Regions from separate parts of the Ferdinandcohnia sp. Marseille-Q9671 genome, predicted to be linked through region 2. Evidence: riboswitches for the same ligand, from Rfam matches in the RefSeq annotation. Region 2 holds a riboswitch; the other holds the start of a gene.

Region 1 (6,163 bases), on a different contig from region 2:
GGACTTGGGACCTTCATTCTTTTAATTAAGACTAGTTTTTTATCTTCAATAAAGTAGCCTTTATACATAACCCATATATGATTTTCAACTACAATTTCTAGTATTTTATACCCCGGTACTATTGGAAGTCTTACCATTGACATCATCCTTTTAGGGATTTTCTGATTCTTTAACAAAACTTTAAGTAACCTTATACGGGTTTTATAGATTTTCAATTACTATAAGTAGTATTATGTGATTGATGGAGGATGGATAATGATTAACAGTTCGAGTTTACATTGTGTTGATTCTCAAGAGGAATTAGATCAAGAATGGGTACAATTATTCATTGAGGCAAAAAAGCTTGGTGTAACATTGGAAGACATTCAGAAATTTTTAGTGAAAAATACACTTATTCCCGAAAGCCAATAAACTTATATCCCATACCCCGAACAGTTAAAATGTACATAGGCTTAATTGGATTAGGTTCGATTTTTTTTCGTAGGTTACTAATATGAACCATGACAGTGCGGTGATCACCCAGACTTTCCTCTCCCCAGATTAATTCAAACATATGATTCACACTAAATACCTGATTAGGGTGTTCTGCTAATAAACAAAGTAGTTGAAATTCTTTTGCTGACAACTTAACGGCTGATCCATTTACTTTAACAACACAGCTCGATATATCAATATATAACCCAGGATATATGATGGGGGATTGTTCAACTTTTTTGTGAAGTTGATTTGATTGGGATGTCATGTTCCGTTTACGGCGCAAATGAGCCTGGACTTTTGCAATAACAATTGCAGGACTAAACGGCTTTGTTATATAATCATCCCCTCCGATTTTGTGACCTAGTATTTTATCAATCTCCTCTTCCTTTGAGCTTAAAAACAGAATCGGAGCATTTGTCTTTTGACGTAATAATTGACAGACTTCAAATCCATCCATTCCAGGAAGGACTACATCAAGAATGATAATATCTGGATTTTGTTCATCTACAAGACGTAGTGCAGTAGTACCTTCTTCAGCGTGTATCAGAGTATATCCTTCCTTTTTCAAGTACAATTGCAATATGTCTCTTATATCACGATCATCGTCCACTAGCATTACTTTTTCTCTAATCATGAATTTACCACCTTCTATCATCCTATGATTTTGTACCTATTGTAAACTACTATTACTATATCATTTAGCCAATATGTTTGCCATTCTTATCCATAAACTTTGGCGTCATGTCACTTCTCTTAGTATTATTATTTTGTTCAATTTAGCAAAGATTACTTACTGAATAATTGAACGTAAAAACAAAAAACAGCACCCGACCTTGAGCTTGATTTGGACGGATGCTGTCTATTAAGATAGCTTTCAAAAAACTACTAGATTATTTTTAAAAAGGAATTTTATAGCTACTTGCAGGATCCTTTTTTACTTAGTTTCTGCAAATGCTGGATCCTGGAATGGATGTGCTACCCAGCCTTCTGGATCAACAAACAATCGTACGGCTACAACTTCACGATCATCCATCAATGTGAAGAAATGAGGAGTGTCAACAGGAACAGAAATAACATCTCCAGCCTCCAGTTCAACATCAAAGTAGCCTGTGTCTCCGCTTCCCTTAATAATGAAAATTCCATGTCCTGCTACAATCGCACGCACTTCGTCCTCTGTGTGAACATGTACTTGTTCGAACTTTTTTAGTAATTCGTCAAGATTTGGGGTTGATTCTGATAATGCGATTACATCCCAATTTTGGTAACCATTGCGTTCCCCTAGGGATTTGATCTCTTCCTCATAAATAGATAAAATCTGTGCCTTCTGCTCATCATTAATTTTGCAGTTTCCTTTTAATTCTTCTGGTAGTTTACTAGTATCCCAGTGTTCATATAATACACCTTGTTCTTCTAAAAATGCTGCTACCTTTTCTTGACCTTCTAATCGTTCACCTGTGTTACGTAATTTAATATTTGCCATTTTATCCACCTCTTACTAATTTATTTATATAGTAAACCCTTAATTTCTTATGAGCAAAGGGTTTAAAGCTAATAGTTTTACATGATAGCTAAAAAGGAACTCATAGGCTTCTAAGTGTTTCTTTGCATCGAATGCATTTTTTGCCCATACGGTAATTCCATGATTACGGATTAGTACTGCACCAAAATCATTGGTAACATATTCACTAAAATTCCTTGCTAGTGTCGGGATATCTGCGTCATTTTTAATAATCGGAATTCGTATTTCAGCATCCTCATCCCATAGACCTAATGCTTTAATAATTTCCTGCCCTTTGAACACAACCTCACCTCTATCACCATACAATTCCGAGATGACATTGTTATCGACCGTATGGACATGCAGGCTACATCCTGCGTTCGTTTTGTTGTATATCTCCACATGTAGTAAGGTTTCTGCGGATGGCTTTAAATGCGTAGGTGCTGCTGGATTACCTGCACCATCTACCAATAAAAAATCCTCATCCGTTCTTTTCCTTTTGTCCTTACCGCTAGCTGTAACCAAAAAAGTCGTTGGTTGATCTGATACCTTGATTGCAAGGTTTCCACTTGTACCCATAAACCAATCGCGGCTCGCTAGCTCATCCTTAATATCTGCCAGCTCAATCCATTGTTTTAATTGAAGTTTCATTTATGCACCTCCATTTTTTCCAGTATTTCTATCACATCAAAAAATGAATGAAAGTGTGAATGCTCTATCTCTAGTTCCTTGCATTTTTCCACTAGAAAATCCCTAGCGATGACCTTATCAGCTAGCTTCGCAGCCTGTAGGTCTGTAATTGAATCCCCGATGACAATTTTGTGATCTTCCAGATTCGAAAGCTTACGGATCAAGGTTGGTTTACAGCAACCACATTGATTCGAGCAGTGTTCATCGCAAGTGTATGGCCAGAGGATGTTAATCTTTTCCTTTGAAAAATCTGACTTGTTACAATAGATATTTTCCTTCGGTACAAGTCCCTCCAACAAAGGTTCTACAAAGAAATCAATCCCTCCGCTTACGATAAAAAGAGAATATCCATGTTCCTTTGTATATGCCACGAACTCCTGGAATCCCTCACGGATTTCGGCGTAATCTAGGATATAGTCGGTAATCTCTTCTCTTTTTAAGGATGGCAATAGTGAAAATAATTTGCTAACACCCTCTTGAATGGAGAGGGTTTGGGAGAGGATTTTATCTTTAATTTCCTCCGATTCTGGCGGTGCAAATTGTTTCATAATGGCAATAATGTTATCTGTGTTTGTGATTGTGCCGTCAAAATCACAGAAGATGACTGGATTTTTCATATCTCTTTATACCCCCATAATTCAATCGCTTTTTCAAGCTCAGGGCTATTTTTGGCATACTCTACAAGTGTTTTTTCTTCCAATACAGCATCAACAGCTGCTCTGAATGCTTTACCGCCACCAATTGCACCATCTGGATGACCGTGAACCCCACCACCCGCATTGATTACACTATCTTTACCAAAATCATTAACAAGTAGTGGAACTAAGCCTGGATGGATACCAGCAGATGGTACTGGAAAAGCAGGCTTCACACTCTCATCCTTTTTTGTTAATTCAGAAGCAATAGAAAGTGTCTGTTCTCTTTCTAGTGCAACACTCCCGTACGGTGAAGGGAATAAAACAAGGTCGGCTCCTGCATATCTAAGTAGTTTACCTAACAACAGTTTATTTGAGAATCCATAAAATTCTGACGGTGTAAGTGCTCCACTTACAGCAGGATGGGCCATGATTGGAATGGATATTTCGGGGTCTTCCACTAGGCCCTGAAGAACATCGAGTCCGTATGCAAAGACGTTAAATAATAAAATATCAGCTCCAAGTTTTACAGCCCTTCTTGCTTTTTCCTGTAACTCAAAGGTTCTCCCTGTTACATTAACGGCAAATAGCGCTCTATGTCCGGTTTCCTGGTGAACTTCTTCTAACACCTTTTTACCCTCGGTAATTCTTAACTCGAAAGGTGTTAATGGATTATCGAACAGAATTTCGTCATCTTTAATAATATCCACTCCACCCAGGGCTTGTTCCCGCAACTGTTCCTTAAGGTATGTAATATCTCTACCAATAACCCCTTTAAAGATACTCATAACTAACGGTCTATCAAACACACCTAGTTTCTCTCTGATACCATTGATACCAAACTTTGGACCAGGAAAAGTATCTTTTAGTTCGGTTGAAAACTCTAAATCTAGTAGCTTTACCTCCCCATCTAAGGAAAGTTTTCCAAATACAGTTGTCAAAATAGCAGGTAAATCATTGCTAAAGTTGGCACTTGGATAAGCAATTTTGATGATTCCCTTTTTTACTTGTTTTCCTAAATATCCACTTGCACGTGTATCCTCATCAAACTGTTCCACACTTACAACTTTCCCTTTATGCTTTAGCAACTGATCCTGCTCTAGCTTTGGAAGAGTAGTCCAGGATCCAACTGTTAAACCGAGTGCAATTCCTTCTGCTTTTTTCTCTAAGTTTGCACCAGCATCATGTACTAAATATGTCGCAATAACTTCGCTCATTTTTTCACCCTCATTTCAATAAAAACGTAAAAAACCTCTTCATAAGAAGAGGTTAGCAAACTAACATCTTCTTATCTCTCAGCATAAAGCTGCAAGAATTAGCACCGTGCTTACAAATTGTAAGTCGGTTGCCGGGCTTCACTGGGCTAGTCCCTCCACCTGCTCTTAATAAGAAAATATACTATATTTAATTGTTGAGATTCTCACCGAGATTAACTCAACGATTCAATTTTATTCAACAGAATTCACTTAGGATTATGACAGGATTTATTTTTCTTGTCAAACCTTTTTTAATTTACAGAAAACACTACTACTATCTCAATTTCACTTAGACACGGAAAACAGCTCTAATCTCCTTATACGATTGGCTGCTTCAACTAAGCGATCCTCATCAGTTAACAGCCCTACTCTTACATAACGATCTCCATACTCGCCAAATCCGATCCCTGGTGCTACGACTACATGAGCTTCTTCAAGTAGAAGGTCTGCAAAGCTTTCTGACGTATAGCCTTCTGGTACGGGCAGCCATGCAAAAAATGACCCCGCAGGTGCTTTTACATCCCACCCAATGTCCTTCAAAGCATTTATAAATGTATTGCGTCTTGATTCATACTTATCGACCAAATCTTGAACGCATTGCTGTGACTCTAGTAGCGCTGCTGCAGCAGCTGCTTGGACCGGACTGAATAAACTTACATACATATGATCCTGGATAAGATTAAGTGCTTCAATTACGCTAGGGTTACCTACTGCAAAACCTACTCTCCAGCCAGCCATATTGTAGGTCTTTGAAAGTGTATAAATTTCAATTCCAATTTCTTTAGCACCTTGTATCTCTAAGAAACTGGTAGGCCGTTTCCCTTCAAAACCTATGGCACCATACGCAAAATCATGCACCACACAAATATCATGTGTGTTTGCAAAAGAGATTGTTTCTTCAAAAAACTCTTTTGTTGCTGTTGCCCCAGTTGGGTTATTCGGATAGTTAAGAAACATAACCTTTGCTTTTTCTAGTTGCTGTGAGTCTAATTGGGTATAGTCTGGTAGAAAATCATTCTCCTCTTTTAAAGGCATATACTCCATCTTCCCTTTTGCAAGTTCAACACCTGACCAGTAATCTGGATAACCTGGGTCAGGTACAAGCGCAACGTCTCCAGGATTTAAAAGACATTGCGGAATTTCCACCAAGCCTGCCTTACCACCAAAAAGGATGGCTACCTCTGTATTTGGATCAATTTCAACTCCATATTCACGAAGATAAAATTGAGAGACCGCTTCTTTCAAAAATGAATGGCCACGAAATGGAGAATATTTATGAAATTTTGGATTATCTGCTGCCTTTTTCAAAGCCTCTACGATATGAGAAGGTGTGGGTTGGTCAGGGTTTCCCTGTCCTAAATTTATGACATCATGTCCTTGTTCCACAACCTTGTTTACCTTCCCCACAAGAGAAGCGAAGAACTGTTTCGGTAAATTTTGTAATATATCAGAATGCTGAAAGTTTTTCAATTCCTACACCTCTTTAAAATTACTTGAATTTCTAGTCAAAAATCATATATTGTTAAAATCAAATTGTAAAGTATAACTTTTATGTAGAAGTCCCCCATATTACGTGGTAGGATGTATGCATTAAACCGTGTTCAAGT
Region 2 (6,163 bases):
TGATTATTTCTTCCCTATAGATATTCTTTTATAATTGAAATGTTATGGAAAGTTTTTCTATCTACCCTTAAAGAATAGGGATAGACATCGTTAGGACTTATGCACCTCAATTAAATAAAAGATGTTTTACCATATAATTTGTAAATAATTGAAAAGGAAGTGAGTAATGTTGTCATCGAGAATTGTGTTTAAAACGAATGCGGTGAATAGTTCAGTTTCGGATTTGAATCATACTCTGGCGAGACTATCCAGTACGCAAAATGGGATTGCTGCAGTCCGAGGGAGCATTGATCCACAAATTTTACACAGAAGCGGAATTAGCTCTATGCTTGCCGGGGTTGGTCGAGAAATCGATCGTGTAGAAAATAAGGTAAGCCAGGTTAAGTCGTTTACCTCCGCATCAGTCGTGAAATATTCAGGTGCTGAGTCACAGGTAAATAAACATGGTCAAGAGATTATTGCTGAAGCAAACTTAGTAAAGCAGGCATTAGATGCACATCTACCTAGTGAACTGTTTGAGACATATAATAATACAATTGGGCGATTACAGGATCTACTTCATGGTCTTCAATATTCTGCTGGTGCTGGAATCATGCATCTTCTTGGGTTTAAGTATTCACAACTTGATGGAATGCTCCGTCGTTTTGATCTTGTGGATGATGTTTTAGTTGGAAAATATAAACTTCCAATTGGTAGTGTTATAAAAGGAATTGAAAACTCCAAGTTTCATACTTTAGCGAAACTAATGGTAAGTCCTTTTGGTGCCCTAAAGTATAGACAACTACCATTATCAGAACACCTTTATAAAAGGTTCGCGAACTTTTTCCCAAGCGACATCGTTAACTTCAGCAATAATGTTACATCTTTGAAGCAAGCTCTTCAACAAGGTGGAACAACACTTAAAAATGGATTTTCCATTGTCAAAGATCATGCCGGTGGAATTTTAAAGACAGGTCTAAAGGTAGTAAAATCCAATGCCCTATTAGCAGGTGTGATTACAGCTGGAACAGAGACTGTTAGTGCTACCCTTAAAATCAGTGAAAACTATTCCATTTATGGAGGAAATGTTGAAAAACTGAAAGAGGAAAATGCTAAGGTTGTTGGTGAAGCCGTATGGAAAACAGGTGTGGTTACCACTACATCTGTGGGAGGAGCTGTTGTTGGTGGTGCGATTGGAACTCTTATTGGCGGCCCGGTAGGAACCGTGGTAGGGGCAAGTATTGGGGGCTTCATTGGTAGCTGGGCAGGAGATGTCATCGCTGGAAAAACATCTGGTTGGGCAAAGGATGTAGCTGTAAATTTTAAAGACCAAATTCATTCCGTCACAGAAGGTGTTCGTTCGGGTGTTGAGAATGTGAAGGAAACATTTAATGATGTGAAGAACTTTGCTGGTGGTCTAGTAGAAGGCTCTAAAAAATTCTTCGGTGCATTCTCCTTTGGCGGATAAAGGTAGGTGAATACACATTTAACAAATGATTTTTAGTGAAAAATAGGAGGAAAAAATGGAACGAATTTCGCTTTCAATTGAAGAACTAATCTATTGTTTTTATAGTGAAGGATATTTTGAACAAGGAAATGCACTTAAGCAGGTGTATTTTGGTGAACTCGAGGACGACAAGATGGACCTACTGTTTCAAATCACATGTCGTTCCCTACTCGCTAAAAATCTAGTACATTATGAAAATCATAAATTTACGTTAACAGATGATTTAGCAAGTATCATTTCGACACTTAACTATTCGCAACAATCCATTAAAGCCTCACGTCACGCTGAAGGTGGAAAAGGAGAGGAACAATTATCCTTTCACTTTGGTGAGAAGGGGATTATTCAACACGCTCTGTTGTTCGATGAAATGGTACATGAATTCACGTTTGTGTCCCTGGAGGATGTTAGTAGGAAGATATCTGAGTATTATCGAATTGGAGATGTCTTTGAGAATGAGGCAAGTACATTGCAGCTGACACAAAATGAGCTTGAAGAATTACTGGTAGCGTTAAATGATAATAAAAGTAAATTTGAAAGACCGCAGCATGTTGGAGCAAAGCAACAGTTTAATAACATACTAGAGCAGACAAATGGTTTACTAAATACATTGCTGTTTCTTGAGTTTAACGAAAATAAAGAGCCACACGCAACAAATATTGTGATGTTTACAAACCATGCAGAGAATAATTGGATTATTGAAAAGAAGGATGACCTTTTCAAAGCTCAACCATGCAGTGTGGATATCGTGAATCTCCTCTTAGAAAGTAACATATCTGCTTTTAAGGAGAAAAAGGAGGAGCTTACGCATGGAAAATAATATTAAAATATCAAATGATAAAGTTGAAGTGGTCTTTCTGCCACTTTGGGCAGGCTGTATGGTCTTTTTAAGCGGGTTAATGACCGTTGCGGGACTTTTCATTCTCTTTTACATTGTACCTAGTACGAGTATATTAAGGGGATTCTTTGGAATTGTCATTGGTATTATTGGGACGTTTTTCTTTGGAAGTATATTTTTAAAGATTCTTTCTGTCGTGATGAACGGAAAGGCATTATTTACAATTGAAAATGGTCAGTTGAAAGGGCGTAAACAAGCAATACCCATTCGGGAAATTAAAGATATCTATTGGGGTGGAGCCTCTTTGAAATATATTATGGTTCAGACCATAAATAATAAGAAGGTCAAGCTTTCCACATACAACCTAGTATCCGAACAACCCGTAAACCATGTCATTGAAACATATGTCCTACCCGACGCAAACCCTGAACTAAAAAACAACTGGGCAAAACGAAAAAAATAATGGGTCAAGGGGACAGGTACCATGACCCACCATTTTTTTACAAAACATCATAACTAAGGTTAAATGAAATCTGGGACAAAGAGCCTGTCCCCGTGACCCAGAGTGGTAACTGGGACAAAGAGCCTGTCCCTCTGACCCAGCCTGTGACTAAATAACTAAAGTTGTATTCTTTGGATAGTTTTAAAAAGAAAGTGATTGACAGATGGTGAAATTCCGTGTAATTTAGTATCAATCAATAAATTAAGTAGTCAAAAAATTACATATATTTTTTCTTATCCAGAGAGGTGGAGGGACTGGCCCGTTGAAGCCTCGGCAACAGACATATTGTACTGTGCCAATTCCAGCAAGCGTTAGGCTTGAAAGATAAGAAGAGTGTACGAAACCGATGTACGTATGCCCTCTTCTTAGTTGAAGAGGGCTTTTATTTTGGTCAAAATGAACAGACTTCCATACTGGTCAACCAGAGGATTGTCTGATGCATACCACTAGCAGGGAGGGGTTTTATGGCAAAACTTGAGGAATCAAAGGTGACACATATTCTATCAACCTTGGAGAAATTAGAGTTTGGATCTATTGTGATTACCGTTCACAATGGCGAAATCACTCAAATCGATGCGACGGAAAAGAGACGGTTTTCCTTGCATAAACCCACATCAAGCAATATTCAATCAACAACCAAAAAAACGTAAATACTTGCCGATTAGACCACTAAAGGCATCTTTATTACCAAAGCGTCATTCTAACGCTCTGGATAAAGATGCCTTTTTTTGTTGGACTTGTGCCATATGGAAGGGGGAGTACCGTGATAAACAAACGGCCAACAGGAGGATAGGCCCGATGTCAATCAAGAAAGGTATTTTTAGATATAAATCATAGAAGAGAGGATGAACATTATGAGTGAAATCGTGATTTTGTCAGGAAGCCCATCGGAAAGTTCTAGAACAGATTTGGTACTTCAGTATGTTGGGAACAAACTAAAGCGTGAGGGATTTGCAGTTACACATGTTTCTGTTAGAGATATTCCTTATGAAGATATCTTTAATCTAAAGTTTGACAGTCCCTCCCTTAAGGAACTCACCTTACTAATTCAAGGGGCAGATGGTGTGATTATAGGGTCGCCTGTATATAAGGCAGCCTATACAGGAGTGCTAAAGGCTCTAATAGATTTACTGCCTCAAGATGTATTAGCGGGAAAAACGGTGTTACCCATCATGACAGGCGGTAGTCCTGCCCACTTACTTGCAATTGAGTTCAGCTTAAAACCTTTACTCGCTGCATTGAAAGGGCAAAGCTTACAAGGGGTTTACTTCTTAGATTGCCAAATCGATAAAAAGCAAATAGATAATCCAATCATTGATGTGAATGTTTTGGATAGATTGAAAAAAGAGCTTTATTACTTTAGTGAAACAGTAAATCAGAAAAGAAATCTTGTTTTATAAAATCAAAGATACTTACATGAATTGAAAAGGAGCTAATGAAATGACAAAGAAAAGATTGTATTTAAATGCGTTTGATATGAACTGTGTAGGTCACCAATCACCGGGGTTATGGACACATCCAGAGGACCAATCTCATCGTTATAAAGACAGCGAGTACTGGATAGAGCTAGCTAAGATTCTGGAAGCGGGCAGGTTTGATGCTATTTTTCTAGCAGATGTATTAGGTCCTTATGATGTGTATCAAGGCTCTAGAGATGCTGCTATTCGTCAAGGAACTCAAACACCTGTAAATGACCCGTCCCTAATTGTGCCCTTAATGTCGGCGGTGACAAAGCACTTAGGTTTTGGGGTCACAGCATCTGTCACCCATGAGCATCCGTATACATTTGCCCGTCGGATGTCTACGCTAGATCATATCACAAAGGGGCGTGTAGGCTGGAATATTGTCACTTCCTACTTAAAAAGCGCTGCCGTTAACATGGGTTTAGAAGACCAAATTAAGCATGATGAACGCTATGACATTGCCGAGGAATATTTACAAGTTTGCTATAAATTGTGGGAGGGCAGCTGGGAGGATGATGCTGTTTTATTAGACAAAGAGAATCGAATTTTCGCAGACCCAAGCAAAGTCCATGATATCAAGCATGAAGGGAAGTATTATAAGGTACCAGGGGCCCATCTTTGCGAGCCTTCCCCACAAAGAACACCAGTACTCTATCAAGCAGGAACGTCTACGAAGGGGCGTACTTTTGCAGGCAAACATGCTGAATTAATCTTTATCGGTGCACCGACAAAGAATGCGGCTAAGCGATCTGTCACAAAACTACGTGAAGAAGCACGTAAGTCTGGAAGAGCACAAGAAGAGATAAAAATACTGGCTTGCATTACTCCAATCGTTGGTCGGACAGAAGAGGAAGCGTATGAAAAGTACAATGAGTACCAAAAACATATTAGCTATGAAGGGGCATTGGCACTTCTCGGTGGCTGGACTGGAATTGACTTTTCGGAATATGGACCGAATGAAAATCTTAAATATGTAAAGAATGATGCGATTCAATCTACAGTTGAGAACTTTACGAAAATTGATTCAGATAAAAAATGGACGATCGATGAAATTAAAAAATATACCGGCATTGGTGGATTGGGTCCTGTTACAGTTGGAAGCCCAGAACAGATTGCAGATGATTTGGAAAGTTGGGTAGAAGAGACAGGGATTGATGGTTTTAACATTGCATATGCGATTACTCCTGGTACCTTTAAGGACTTTGTAGAGCACGTTGTACCTATTTTACAAGAAAGAGGTCTTGTACGAAAAGAATATGAAGGTGACACATTAAGAGATAGTCTATTCGGAAAAGGCAGCCAGTTACCAGCCCATCATCCCGGAAAGCAATATAGTAAAACTCCTGTACTAACGGAATAAAGTTTCACAAAAAGGGCATTCAACATCTGTAAGGTGATGAATGCCTCTTTCATATGTAAAGCTACATAAACTATGACTCGTATTTCTATGACCGAAGTGAATGTAAAAGTTATTTATTTAGGTCTTGGATACCAGGACTGTGTTCATTTGGCATTTCTGGTAACACAGGAACTGGATAACCATCTGGTGGTGCTACGACTTTAAGTTCACCATCTGCTCTGCTTGGGGACTCCCCTTGGAAAATTTGTCCCATCATTGTATCATCCAATCTGAAATTGAATTGTGCATTATTGAAGCCCATTTCTATATACTTTCTACATTCTGGATACTTATTGATATCATAGTTCGGAACAGGGAAAATTTTACCCCATTCAACACCTAGTGTTTCCAAAGCTTTTGCAAATGCATTTTGATGAGCATTGTCACGAACAATTAAGAAAGCTAATGTTTCCCTAAACGTTTTGTTTGAACTCATTTCATATATTCTCGTCTTTTGAAGAACACCAGTAGATTCCAA

Evidence for each region. A riboswitch is a leader RNA that binds a small molecule or an ion and turns the genes downstream of it on or off. The one in region 2 is predicted to bind S-adenosylmethionine.
Region 1: another riboswitch for S-adenosylmethionine. It lies ahead of mtnW (2,3-diketo-5-methylthiopentyl-1-phosphate enolase); the one in region 2 lies ahead of ACWNMY_RS14190 (YezD family protein).

Annotation. Positions count from the first base shown of each region.
Region 1 is NZ_CDRJTA010000004.1:495,431-501,593, reverse strand. It holds gene ACWNMY_RS17700 (AAA family ATPase) at 1-137, opposite strand, end outside; gene ACWNMY_RS17695 (anti-repressor SinI family protein) at 256-411, shown strand; gene ACWNMY_RS17690 (response regulator transcription factor) at 392-1,111, opposite strand; gene ACWNMY_RS17685 (1,2-dihydroxy-3-keto-5-methylthiopentene dioxygenase) at 1,412-1,957, opposite strand; gene ACWNMY_RS17680 (methylthioribulose 1-phosphate dehydratase) at 1,997-2,626, opposite strand; gene ACWNMY_RS17675 (2-hydroxy-3-keto-5-methylthiopentenyl-1-phosphate phosphatase) at 2,623-3,282, opposite strand; gene mtnW (2,3-diketo-5-methylthiopentyl-1-phosphate enolase) at 3,279-4,517, opposite strand; SAM riboswitch class I at 4,586-4,692, opposite strand; gene ACWNMY_RS17665 (aminotransferase class I/II-fold pyridoxal phosphate-dependent enzyme) at 4,842-6,026, opposite strand.
Region 2 is NZ_CDRJTA010000003.1:307,784-313,946, forward strand. It holds gene ACWNMY_RS14175 (hypothetical protein) at 167-1,447, shown strand; gene ACWNMY_RS14180 (hypothetical protein) at 1,503-2,303, shown strand; gene ACWNMY_RS14185 (DUF5381 family protein) at 2,293-2,784, shown strand; SAM riboswitch class I at 3,054-3,154, shown strand; gene ACWNMY_RS14190 (YezD family protein) at 3,288-3,473, shown strand; gene ssuE (NADPH-dependent FMN reductase) at 3,678-4,223, shown strand; gene ACWNMY_RS14200 (LLM class flavin-dependent oxidoreductase) at 4,264-5,646, shown strand; gene ACWNMY_RS14205 (manganese catalase family protein) at 5,756-6,163, opposite strand, start outside.